DNA from 3 places in the Weizmannia sp. FSL K6-0777 genome. Region 1 is predicted to be linked to each of the others. Evidence: a T-box and tRNA genes for the amino acid it is inferred to sense, from the RefSeq annotation. Region 1 holds a T-box; the other regions hold tRNA genes.
What was found. The T-box of region 1 lies ahead of ileS (isoleucine--tRNA ligase). A T-box ahead of a tRNA ligase gene usually reads a tRNA of that ligase, here a tRNA-Ile.

Region 1 (4,190 bases):
TGAAGAACCCGAGCAACCCGCTGAGAAACCGGTCCGGCATGCGCGGCAAAATGTGGTCAGCCTGCAAAGCGTCCAAAAGTCTTCAAAAGTCATTCTGGTGGAACCGCGGGTTTATGCCGATGCACAGGAAATTGCCGACCATTTGAAAAACCGGCGCGCGGTGGTCGTCAATTTGCAAAGCATGCCGCATGACCAGGCGAAGCGGATTGTCGATTTTCTGAGCGGGACGGTGTACGCCATTGCAGGCGATATCCAGAGAGTCGGCAGCAATATTTTTCTTTGTACGCCGGATAACGTAGAAGTTTCCGGAAAAATTTCTGAATTCCTGCAGGGACAGGAATATGACGATACGAGGTGGCCATAAACCGGATGGATCCAATTTTATTTTCAATTTTAAAGATCATTCTGCTTCTCATGAGAATTTACTCTTACATTCTCCTGATTTATATCTTTATGTCGTGGTTTAATCTCAGGGACACCGACATCGGGCGTTTGTTTGCGCGCGTTTCGGAACCTTATCTCGACCCTTTCCGCAGAATCATTCCACCGATCGGCATGATTGATATTTCTCCGATCGTCGCTTTTTTTGTCCTGGATTTGGCAAGAGCCGGCATTGCGGAAATTTTTTCATGGTTCATGTAAAAAGAGCCATTTTCAGAAAAAGGGACTGTGCAGTTCCTTTTTTTAAAAGGAGTCAGACAAATGGAATCGATTTACCAGCATTTCCGGCCGGATGAAAAGGAATTTATTGACCAGGTGCTGACCTGGAAACAATACGTGGAAGATGCGTATGCCCCTGAACTGACGGATTTTTTGGATCCGCGCATGCAGAGAATTGTCAACACGGTGATCGGAAACCACGGCGCAGTCTCTGTCCGGGCTTTTGGCGGATACAGAGAGAGTGAACGGAAAAGAATGCTGCTTTTTCCTGACTATTTTTCTCCGGATGAGGACGACTTCCATCTTGCCTTATTCGAAGTACATTACCCTGCCAAATTTGTTTCCTTTGAACATAAACATGTGCTTGGTTCGCTGATGGCGCTCGGCCTGAAACGCGAAAAATTCGGGGATATTTTAATCGGGGAAGGGCGCATTCAGTTTTTCGCTGCGGCCGAACTTGCGGACTTTATTCAAATGGAATTCCGGCAGATCGGAAAAACGCCGGTCACCCTTACGAAAATGCAGTTGGATCAGGCCATCCGGCAGCAACAACACTGGCTTGAAAAACAGGCCACCGTCAGTTCGCTCCGCCTTGACGCGATTTTGTCCGCCGTTTATAACATTTCAAGGCAGAAAACGCGGATGCTGATTGAGCACGGGCTTGTGAAAGTGAACTGGAAAACAGTGGAAAACCCGTCATTCCAGTGCGGGAAAGGCGATACTTTTTCAACCAGGGGATACGGGAGAAGCCGGCTCATCCGCGTGGAAGGCAAAACGAAGAAAGAAAAATGGCGAATGGTGGCAGGGATTTTAAAATAATTTGATTGATTAGCAGGATTTTCCCAAAAAATCGTCGAATTCCATTATAATATAAAAAAGAAGGGGAATCTTGCAATCGAAAGTCAAATTGAACAGGAGGTGGCCACATGCCTTTAACGCCTTTAGATATACATAATAAGGAGTTCAGCAAAGGGTTTCGCGGCTATGATGAAGATGAAGTAAATGAATTCCTTGACCAGCTGATAAAAGATTACGAAATGCTGATCCGCGAAAAGAAAAACCTGGAAGATAAAGTAGCATCGCTAAACGAACGGCTGAGCCATTTTTCTTCCATTGAGGAAACTTTAAATAAATCGATTGTTGTTGCCCAGGAAGCGGCGGAAGAAGTAAAGGGCAATGCCCAGAAAGAAGCGAAGCTGATCATCCGCGAGGCGGAAAAAAATGCCGACCGGATTGTCAATGAAGCCCTTTCGAAAGCAAGGAAAATTGCGCTCGAAATCGAAGAGCTGAAAAAACAGTCGAAAGTCTTCCGGACGCGCTTTAAAATGCTGATTGAGGCGCAGCTTGACCTGATTGATAGCGATGACTGGGAAAAGCTGATGGAATTTGAAGTCGATGCTACGGAGTTTGAACTGGAAGAAGAAGAAGCAAATCAAACTTGACGAATCCGAAAATGGTCCACTATAATGGAATACATTCAATACTGTATACGAAAAAACGATGACAGGGCAGTAGGGTTGTGAAAGCTTTCCAAGCGAACCGGGGACAGTGCGAGCCCGGCAAAGCGCGCAGCCTGAACATCCCCCTTGAGTTCTTGCCTTGAACGCCGAAAAGGCCAGTAGAGTTAAGCGGGACCTTCCACGTTACGGATGTCGAGCGGGCATATTGGATGCCTACTAGGGTGGTACCGCGGGAACCTTCTCGTCCCTATTTTGGGGATGGGAAGGTTTTTTTATTGGATTTTTGGCAAGGCTGAACATAACGAAAAATTCAAAATACAATATGCAAAAGGCAGGAGGATCAGCATGGATTACAAAGATACACTTTTAATGCCGAAAACGGATTTTCCGATGCGTGGAAATTTGCCGAAAAAAGAACCGAAAATCCAGGCAAAATGGGAAGAAATGGATATTTATCAAAAGGTGATGAAACGCACGGAAGGAAGGCCGCTGTTTGTGCTCCACGACGGGCCTCCGTATGCAAACGGCGATCTCCATATGGGCCACGCCCTGAATAAAACATTGAAAGACATCATCAACCGGTTCAAATCGATGACGGGTTACCATGCCCCTTATGTACCGGGCTGGGATACGCACGGGCTGCCTATTGAGCAGGAACTGACAAAAAAAGGCGTAGACCGGAAATCGATGTCGGTTGCCGAATTCAGGAAACTGTGCGAAAAATATGCCCATGAGCAAATCGATCGCCAGCGGACAGCGTTTAAACGGCTCGGCGTGCGCGGCGACTGGGAAAATCCGTATTTAACGCTCCGGCCCGCATATGAAGCCGAGCAAATCAAAGTATTCGGGGAAATGGCGAAAAAAGGCTATATTTACAAAGGCCTGAAGCCGGTATACTGGTCCCCTTCCAGCGAATCCGCGCTTGCGGATGCGGAAATTGAATACAAAGACATCAAATCGCCATCGATTTATGTTGCGTTCGACGTAAAAGACGGAAAAGGCGTGCTTGACACGGACACAAAAATTGTCATCTGGACAACGACACCTTGGACCATTCCGTCAAACCTCGGCATTGCCGTCAATCCGGAGATCAACTATGTTGTCGTAAAAGTGGACGGCAAGAAATACCTGGTTGCCGAAGCCTTGCTCGAAGAAGTAAGCGGCGTTTTGGAATGGGAAAACGCGGAAGTCGTTCAAACGGTTCCGGGGAAAAAGCTGGAGTACATTGTCGCAAAACATCCGCTGTACGGCCGCGATTCGCTCGTCATGCTCGGCGACCACGTCACAACCGACAGCGGGACAGGATGCGTCCATACCTCACCTGGACACGGGGAAGATGACTTTCTCATCGGCAAAAAATACGGGCTTGATGTGATTTGTGCTGTAGATGACAAAGGCATGATGACAAAAGACGCGCCCGGTTTTGAAGGATTGTTTTACGACAAAGCCAACAAACCGATCTGTGAAGCACTGGATCAGGCAGGTGCGCTTTTAAAATTGAAATTTTTAACGCACTCGTACCCGCATGACTGGCGGACGAAAAAACCGGTAATTTTCCGGGCAACATCGCAATGGTTCGCATCGGTTGATATGTTCCGCGATGACATTTTGAAAGCCGTTGAAGAGGTCAAATGGACGCCTGTATGGGGCGAACTCCGGATGCATAACATGATCCGCGACCGTGGCGACTGGTGTATCTCCCGCCAGCGTGCATGGGGTGTGCCGATCCCTGTTTTTTACGCGGAAAACGGCGAAGCGATCATCACGGAAGAAACCATCCAGCATGTATCCGACCTGTTCCGCGAACACGGATCAAACGTCTGGTTTGAACGGGAAGCGAAAGACCTGCTTCCGGAAGGCTTTACGCATCCGGCGAGTCCAAACGGCGTATTTAAAAAAGAAACGGATATTATGGACGTCTGGTTCGATTCCGGTTCTTCCCATCAGGGCGTGCTGGCTGCACAGGAAGGCTTGAAACGGCCGGCTGATTTGTACCTTGAAGGTTCCGACCAGTACCGCGGCTGGTTTAACTCATCGCTTATTACCAGTGTGGCGGTAACAGGGCACGCT
Region 2 (4,190 bases), 1.2 Mb from region 1:
GGAGATCAGCCTGTTATCCCCAGGGTAGCTTTTATCCGTTGAGCGATGGCCCTTCCATGCGGAACCACCGGATCACTAAGCCCGACTTTCGTCCCTGCTCGACTTGTAAGTCTCGCAGTCAAGCTCCCTTATGCCTTTACACTCTGCGAATGATTTCCAACCATTCTGAGGGAACCTTTGGGCGCCTCCGTTACCTTTTAGGAGGCGACCGCCCCAGTCAAACTGCCTGCCTGACACTGTCTCCCACCCCGGTAAGGGGTGCGGGTTAGAATTTCAATACAGCCAGGGTAGTATCCCACCGATGCCTCCGCCGAAGCTGGCGCTCCGGTTTCCAAGGCTCCTACCTATCCTGTACAAGCTGTACCAAAATTCAATATCAGGCTGCAGTAAAGCTCCATGGGGTCTTTCCGTCCTGTCGCGGGTAACCTGCATCTTCACAGGTACTATAATTTCACCGAGTCTCTCGTTGAGACAGTGCCCAGATCGTTACACCTTTCGTGCGGGTCAGAACTTACCTGACAAGGAATTTCGCTACCTTAGGACCGTTATAGTTACGGCCGCCGTTTACTGGGGCTTCAGTTCAGAGCTTCGCCTTACGGCTAACCCCTCTCCTTAACCTTCCAGCACCGGGCAGGTGTCAGCCCCTATACTTCGCCTTGCGGCTTCGCAGAGACCTGTGTTTTTGCTAAACAGTCGCCTGGGCCTATTCACTGCGGCTTCCCGGGGCATACACCCCAAAAAGCACCCCTTCTCCCGAAGTTACGGGGTCATTTTGCCGAGTTCCTTAACGAGAGTTCTCTCGCTCACCTTAGGATTCTCTCCTCGCCTACCTGTGTCGGTTTGCGGTACGGGCGCCTTTCACCTCACTAGAGGCTTTTCTTGGCAGTGTGGAATCAGGAACTTCGGTACTAAAATTTCCCTCGCCATCACAGCTCCGCCTTGGCGCGAAGGATTTGCCTCCGCACCGGCCTAACTGCTTGGACGCGATCAACCAGTGTCGCGCTTGCCCTATCCTCCTGCGTCCCCCCATCGTTCAAACGGTGAAGAGGCGGTACAGGAATATCAACCTGTTGTCCATCGCCTACGCCTTTCGGCCTCGGCTTAGGCCCCGACTAACCCTGAGCGGACGAGCCTTCCTCAGGAAACCTTAGGCATTCGGTGGAAGGGATTCTCACCCTTCTTTCGCTACTCATACCGGCATTCTCACTTCTAAGCGCTCCACCGGTCCTTCCGGTCCGGCTTCAACGCCCTTAGAACGCTCTCCTACCACGGACACTATACGGTGTCCATCCGCAGCTTCGGTGATACGTTTAGCCCCGGTACATTTTCGGCGCAGCGTCACTCGACCAGTGAGCTATTACGCACTCTTTAAATGATGGCTGCTTCTAAGCCAACATCCTGGTTGTCTAAGCAACGCCACATCCTTTTCCACTTAACGTATACTTTGGGACCTTAGCTGGCGGTCTGGGCTGTTTCCCTTTCGACCATGGATCTTATCACTCACAGTCTGACTCCCAAGCATAAGTTTTTGGCATTCGGAGTTTGTCTGAATTCGGTAACCCGATGAGGGCCCCTCGTCCAAACAGTGCTCTACCTCCAAAACTCTTCGCTTGAGGCTAGCCCTAAAGCTATTTCGGAGAGAACCAGCTATCTCCAAGTTCGATTGGAATTTCTCCGCTACCCACACCTCATCCCCGCACTTTTCAACGTGCGTGGGTTCGGGCCTCCAGCAAGTGTTACCTTGCCTTCACCCTGGACATGGGTAGATCACCTGGTTTCGGGTCTGCGGCCTCATACTCTTTCGCCCTGTTCAGACTCGCTTTCGCTGCGGCTCCGCTTCTTCAGCTTAACCTTGCATGAGACCGTAACTCGCCGGTTCATTCTACAAAAGGCACGCCATCACCCGTTAACGGGCTCTGACTACTTGTAGGCACACGGTTTCAGGATCTCTTTCACTCCCCTCCCGGGGTGCTTTTCACCTTTCCCTCACGGTACTGGTTCACTATCGGTCACTAGGGAGTATTTAGCCTTGGGAGATGGTCCTCCCGGATTCCGGCGGGATTCCTCGTGTCCCGCCGTACTCAGGATCCACTCGGGAGAGAACGAAGTGTCAGTTACAGGGCTTTTACCTTCTCCGGCAGGCCTTTCCAGGCCGCTTCACTTAACCTGTTCTTTTGTAACTCCCATATGAGTGTCCTACAACCCCGGAAGGCAAGCCTTCCGGTTTGGGCTGTTTCCTGTTCGCTCGCCGCTACTTGGGAAATCGCAATTGCTTTCTCTTCCTCCGGGTACTGAGATGTTTCAGTTCCCCGGGTGTGCCCTTCCTGCCCTATGGATTCAGGCAGGAATCCTGTCCGATTAAAGACAGGGGGTTTCCCCATTCGGAAATCTCCGGATCAAAGCTTACGTACAGCTCCCCGGAGCATATCGGTGTTTGTACCGTCCTTCATCGGCTCCTAGTGCCAAGGCATTCACCGTGCGCCCTTTCTAACTTAACCATAAAAAGGTTTAAATCCAAAAATAAGCGATTCTCGGTTTACTTGGTTTGTTTCTCCTATCCGGTTTTCAAAGAACACATTTATAAAGGTGGAGCCTAGCGGGATCGAACCGCTGACCTCCTGCGTGCAAAGCAGGCGCTCTCCCAGCTGAGCTAAGGCCCCGATCATTAAGGAATGGTGGGCCTGAATGGACTTGAACCATCGACCTCACGCTTATCAGGCGTGCGCTCTAACCAGCTGAGCTACAGGCCCTTAATGAAAGGAAATATAAGGAAGGATTGAACCTTCAAAACTGAACAAAACGGAAACATCAAACTTAATTTTGGAAAACGAAGTTTTCCTTAATTTCCTTAGAAAGGAGGTGATCCAGCCGCACCTTCCGATACGGCTACCTTGTTACGACTTCACCCCAATCATCTGTCCCACCTTCGGCGGCTGGCTCCGTAAAGGTTACCTCACCGACTTCGGGTGTTACAAACTCTCGTGGTGTGACGGGCGGTGTGTACAAGGCCCGGGAACGTATTCACCGCGGCATGCTGATCCGCGATTACTAGCGATTCCGGCTTCATGCAGGCGGGTTGCAGCCTGCAATCCGAACTGGGAATGGTTTTCTGGGATTGGCTTAACCTCGCGGTCTCGCAGCCCTTTGTACCATCCATTGTAGCACGTGTGTAGCCCAGGTCATAAGGGGCATGATGATTTGACGTCATCCCCACCTTCCTCCGGTTTGTCACCGGCAGTCACCTTAGAGTGCCCAACTCAATGCTGGCAACTAAGGTCAAGGGTTGCGCTCGTTGCGGGACTTAACCCAACATCTCACGACACGAGCTGACGACAACCATGCACCACCTGTCACTCTGTCCCCCGAAGGGGAAGGCCCTGTCTCCAGGGAGGTCAGAGGATGTCAAGACCTGGTAAGGTTCTTCGCGTTGCTTCGAATTAAACCACATGCTCCACCGCTTGTGCGGGCCCCCGTCAATTCCTTTGAGTTTCAGCCTTGCGGCCGTACTCCCCAGGCGGAGTGCTTAATGCGTTAGCTGCAGCACTAAAGGGCGGAAACCCTCTAACACTTAGCACTCATCGTTTACGGCGTGGACTACCAGGGTATCTAATCCTGTTTGCTCCCCACGCTTTCGCGCCTCAGCGTCAGTTACAGACCAGAGAGCCGCCTTCGCCACTGGTGTTCCTCCACATCTCTACGCATTTCACCGCTACACGTGGAATTCCACTCTCCTCTTCTGCACTCAAGCCTCCCAGTTTCCAATGACCGCTTGCGGTTGAGCCGCAAGATTTCACATCAGACTTAAGAAGCCGCCTGCGCGCGCTTTACGCCCAATAATTCCGGACAACGCTTGCCACCTACGTATTACCGCGGCTGCTGGCACGTAGTTAGCCGTGGCTTTCTGGCCGGGTACCGTCAAGGCGCCGCCCTGTTCGAACGGCACTTGTTCTTCCCCGGCAACAGAGTTTTACGACCCGAAGGCCTTCTTCACTCACGCGGCGTTGCTCCGTCAGACTTTCGTCCATTGCGGAAGATTCCCTACTGCTGCCTCCCGTAGGAGTTTGGGCCGTGTCTCAGTCCCAATGTGGCCGATCACCCTCTCAGGTCGGCTACGCATCGTTGCCTTGGTGAGCCGTTACCCCACCAACTAGCTAATGCGCCGCGGGCCCATCTGTAAGTGACAGCAAAAG
Region 3 (4,190 bases), 1.2 Mb from region 1:
AAGAAATGATCCATCATTTCTTTGGCGTATTTTTTATGTTCATTCGAAGAAACTAGAAGCTTAGGCTGAAAGAAGCATGGGCGCCCACGAAAAAGCAGGCATATAAAAAAAGGATTGACTACACTTCGTTATACTAGTATAATAGTTTTCGTCGCCGCATCCGGCATCAAACTTCTTAAAAAAGTAGTTGACATGTTGGTTGCGTCGTGGTATGATATAAAAGTCGCTGAAAAACAAAGCGATTGTTCCTTGAAAACTGGACAAAACGAAACGTCAAATTCTTTTTGAGCTTTTATCAAACATCTTTACTGAGAGTTTGATCCTGGCTCAGGACGAACGCTGGCGGCGTGCCTAATACATGCAAGTCGTGCGGACCTTTTAAAAGCTTGCTTTTAAAAGGTTAGCGGCGGACGGGTGAGTAACACGTGGGCAACCTGCCTGTAAGATCGGGATAACGCCGGGAAACCGGGGCTAATACCGGATAGTTTTTTCCTCCGCATGGAGGAAAAAGGAAAGACGGCTTTTGCTGTCACTTACAGATGGGCCCGCGGCGCATTAGCTAGTTGGTGGGGTAACGGCTCACCAAGGCAACGATGCGTAGCCGACCTGAGAGGGTGATCGGCCACATTGGGACTGAGACACGGCCCAAACTCCTACGGGAGGCAGCAGTAGGGAATCTTCCGCAATGGACGAAAGTCTGACGGAGCAACGCCGCGTGAGTGAAGAAGGCCTTCGGGTCGTAAAACTCTGTTGCCGGGGAAGAACAAGTGCCGTTCGAACAGGGCGGCGCCTTGACGGTACCCGGCCAGAAAGCCACGGCTAACTACGTGCCAGCAGCCGCGGTAATACGTAGGTGGCAAGCGTTGTCCGGAATTATTGGGCGTAAAGCGCGCGCAGGCGGCTTCTTAAGTCTGATGTGAAATCTTGCGGCTCAACCGCAAGCGGTCATTGGAAACTGGGAGGCTTGAGTGCAGAAGAGGAGAGTGGAATTCCACGTGTAGCGGTGAAATGCGTAGAGATGTGGAGGAACACCAGTGGCGAAGGCGGCTCTCTGGTCTGTAACTGACGCTGAGGCGCGAAAGCGTGGGGAGCAAACAGGATTAGATACCCTGGTAGTCCACGCCGTAAACGATGAGTGCTAAGTGTTAGAGGGTTTCCGCCCTTTAGTGCTGCAGCTAACGCATTAAGCACTCCGCCTGGGGAGTACGGCCGCAAGGCTGAAACTCAAAGGAATTGACGGGGGCCCGCACAAGCGGTGGAGCATGTGGTTTAATTCGAAGCAACGCGAAGAACCTTACCAGGTCTTGACATCCTCTGACCTCCCTGGAGACAGGGCCTTCCCCTTCGGGGGACAGAGTGACAGGTGGTGCATGGTTGTCGTCAGCTCGTGTCGTGAGATGTTGGGTTAAGTCCCGCAACGAGCGCAACCCTTGACCTTAGTTGCCAGCATTCAGTTGGGCACTCTAAGGTGACTGCCGGTGACAAACCGGAGGAAGGTGGGGATGACGTCAAATCATCATGCCCCTTATGACCTGGGCTACACACGTGCTACAATGGATGGTACAAAGGGCTGCGAGACCGCGAGGTTAAGCCAATCCCAGAAAACCATTCCCAGTTCGGATTGCAGGCTGCAACCCGCCTGCATGAAGCCGGAATCGCTAGTAATCGCGGATCAGCATGCCGCGGTGAATACGTTCCCGGGCCTTGTACACACCGCCCGTCACACCACGAGAGTTTGTAACACCCGAAGTCGGTGAGGTAACCTTTACGGAGCCAGCCGCCGAAGGTGGGACAGATGATTGGGGTGAAGTCGTAACAAGGTAGCCGTATCGGAAGGTGCGGCTGGATCACCTCCTTTCTAAGGAAATTAAGGAAAACTTCGTTTTCCAACATTAAGTTTGACGTTTCCGTTTTGTTCAGTTTTGAAGGTTCAATCCTTCCTTATATTTCCTTTCATTAAGGGCCTGTAGCTCAGCTGGTTAGAGCGCACGCCTGATAAGCGTGAGGTCGATGGTTCAAGTCCATTCAGGCCCACCATTCCTTAATGATTGGGGCCTTAGCTCAGCTGGGAGAGCGCCTGCTTTGCACGCAGGAGGTCAGCGGTTCGATCCCGCTAGGCTCCACCTTTATAAATGTGTTCTTTGAAAACCGGATAGGAGAAACAAACCAAGTAAACCGAGAATCGCTTATTTTTGGATTTAAACCTTTTTATGGTTAAGTTAGAAAGGGCGCACGGTGAATGCCTTGGCACTAGGAGCCGATGAAGGACGGTACAAACACCGATATGCTCCGGGGAGCTGTACGTAAGCTTTGATCCGGAGATTTCCGAATGGGGAAACCCCCTGTCTTTAATCGGACAGGATTCCTGCCTGAATCCATAGGGCAGGAAGGGCACACCCGGGGAACTGAAACATCTCAGTACCCGGAGGAAGAGAAAGCAATTGCGATTTCCCAAGTAGCGGCGAGCGAACAGGAAACAGCCCAAACCGGAAGGCTTGCCTTCCGGGGTTGTAGGACACTCATATGGGAGTTACAAAAGAACAGGTTAAGTGAAGCGGCCTGGAAAGGCCTGCCGGAGAAGGTAAAAGCCCTGTAACTGACACTTCGTTCTCTCCCGAGTGGATCCTGAGTACGGCGGGACACGAGGAATCCCGCCGGAATCCGGGAGGACCATCTCCCAAGGCTAAATACTCCCTAGTGACCGATAGTGAACCAGTACCGTGAGGGAAAGGTGAAAAGCACCCCGGGAGGGGAGTGAAAGAGATCCTGAAACCGTGTGCCTACAAGTAGTCAGAGCCCGTTAACGGGTGATGGCGTGCCTTTTGTAGAATGAACCGGCGAGTTACGGTCTCATGCAAGGTTAAGCTGAAGAAGCGGAGCCGCAGCGAAAGCGAGTCTGAACAGGGCGAAAGAGTATGAGGCCGCAGACCCGAAACCAGGTGATCTACCCATGTCCAGGGTGAAGGCAAGGTAACACTTGCTGGAGGCCCGAACCCACGCACGTTGAAAAGTGCGGGGATGAGGTGTGGGTAGCGGAGAAATTCCAATCGAACTTGGAGATAGCTGGTTCTCTCCGAAATAGCTTTAGGGCTAGCCTCAAGCGAAGAGTTTTGGAGGTAGAGCACTGTTTGGACGAGGGGCCCTCATCGGGTTACCGAATTCAGACAAACTCCGAATGCCAAAAACTTATGCTTGGGAGTCAGACTGTGAGTGATAAGATCCATGGTCGAAAGGGAAACAGCCCAGACCGCCAGCTAAGGTCCCAAAGTATACGTTAAGTGGAAAAGGATGTGGCGTTGCTTAGACAACCAGGATGTTGGCTTAGAAGCAGCCATCATTCAAAGAGTGCGTAATAGCTCACTGGTCGAGTGACGCTGCGCCGAAAATGTACCGGGGCTAAACGTATCACCGAAGCTGCGGATGGACACCATTTGGTGTCCGTGGTAGGAGAGCGTTCTAAGGGCGTTGAAGCCGGACCGGAAGGACCGGTGGAGCGCTTAGAAGTGAGAATGCCGGTATGAGTAGCGAAAGAAGGGTGAGAATCCCTTCCACCGAATGCCTAAGGTTTCCTGAGGAAGGCTCGTCCGCTCAGGGTTAGTCGGGGCCTAAGCCGAGGCCGAAAGGCGTAGGCGATGGACAACAGGTTGATATTCCTGTACCGCCTCTTCACCGTTTGAACGATGGGGGGACGCAGGAGGATAGGGCAAGCGCGACACTGGTTGATCGCGTCCAAGCAGTTAGGCCGGTGCGGAGGCAAATCCTTCGCGCCAAGGCGGAGCTGTGATGGCGAGGGAAATTTTAGTACCGAAGTTCCTGATTCCACACTGCCAAGAAAAGCCTCTAGTGAGGTGAAAGGCGCCCGTACCGCAAACCGACACAGGTAGGCGAGGAGAGAATCCTAAGGTGAGCGAGAGAACTCTCGTTAAGGAACTCGGCAAAATGACCCCGTAACTTCGGGAGAAGGGGTGCTTTTTGGGGTGTATGCCCCGGGAAGCCGCAGTGAATAGGCCCAGGCGACTGTTTAGCAAAAACACAGGTCTCTGCGAAGCCGCAAGGCGAAGTATAGGGGCTGACACCTGCCCGGTGCTGGAAGGTTAAGGAGAGGGGTTAGCCGTCAGGCGAAGCTCTGAACTGAAGCCCCAGTAAACGGCGGCCGTAACTATAACGGTCCTAAGGTAGCGAAATTCCTT

Region 2: it has a tRNA-Ile gene. The T-box ahead of ileS (isoleucine--tRNA ligase) is inferred to sense a tRNA for this amino acid. The anticodon was not compared.
Region 3: it has a tRNA-Ile gene. The T-box ahead of ileS (isoleucine--tRNA ligase) is inferred to sense a tRNA for this amino acid. The anticodon was not compared.

The regions. Positions count from the first base shown of each region.
Region 1 covers NZ_CP151971.1:1,260,840-1,265,029, forward strand. The annotation lists gene NST70_RS05805 (cell division protein SepF) at 1-364, shown strand, start outside; gene NST70_RS05810 (YggT family protein) at 370-642, shown strand; gene NST70_RS05815 (RNA-binding protein) at 703-1,479, shown strand; gene NST70_RS05820 (DivIVA domain-containing protein) at 1,587-2,102, shown strand; T-box leader at 2,152-2,372, shown strand; gene ileS (isoleucine--tRNA ligase) at 2,466-4,190, shown strand, end outside.
Region 2 covers NZ_CP151971.1:10,954-15,143, reverse strand. The annotation lists rRNA gene NST70_RS00060 (23S ribosomal RNA) at 1-2,498, opposite strand, end outside; tRNA gene NST70_RS00055 (tRNA-Ala) at 2,588-2,660, opposite strand; tRNA gene NST70_RS00050 (tRNA-Ile) at 2,674-2,750, opposite strand; rRNA gene NST70_RS00045 (16S ribosomal RNA) at 2,853-4,190, opposite strand, start outside.
Region 3 covers NZ_CP151971.1:97,920-102,109, forward strand. The annotation lists rRNA gene NST70_RS00505 (16S ribosomal RNA) at 305-1,858, shown strand; tRNA gene NST70_RS00510 (tRNA-Ile) at 1,961-2,037, shown strand; tRNA gene NST70_RS00515 (tRNA-Ala) at 2,051-2,123, shown strand; rRNA gene NST70_RS00520 (23S ribosomal RNA) at 2,213-4,190, shown strand, end outside.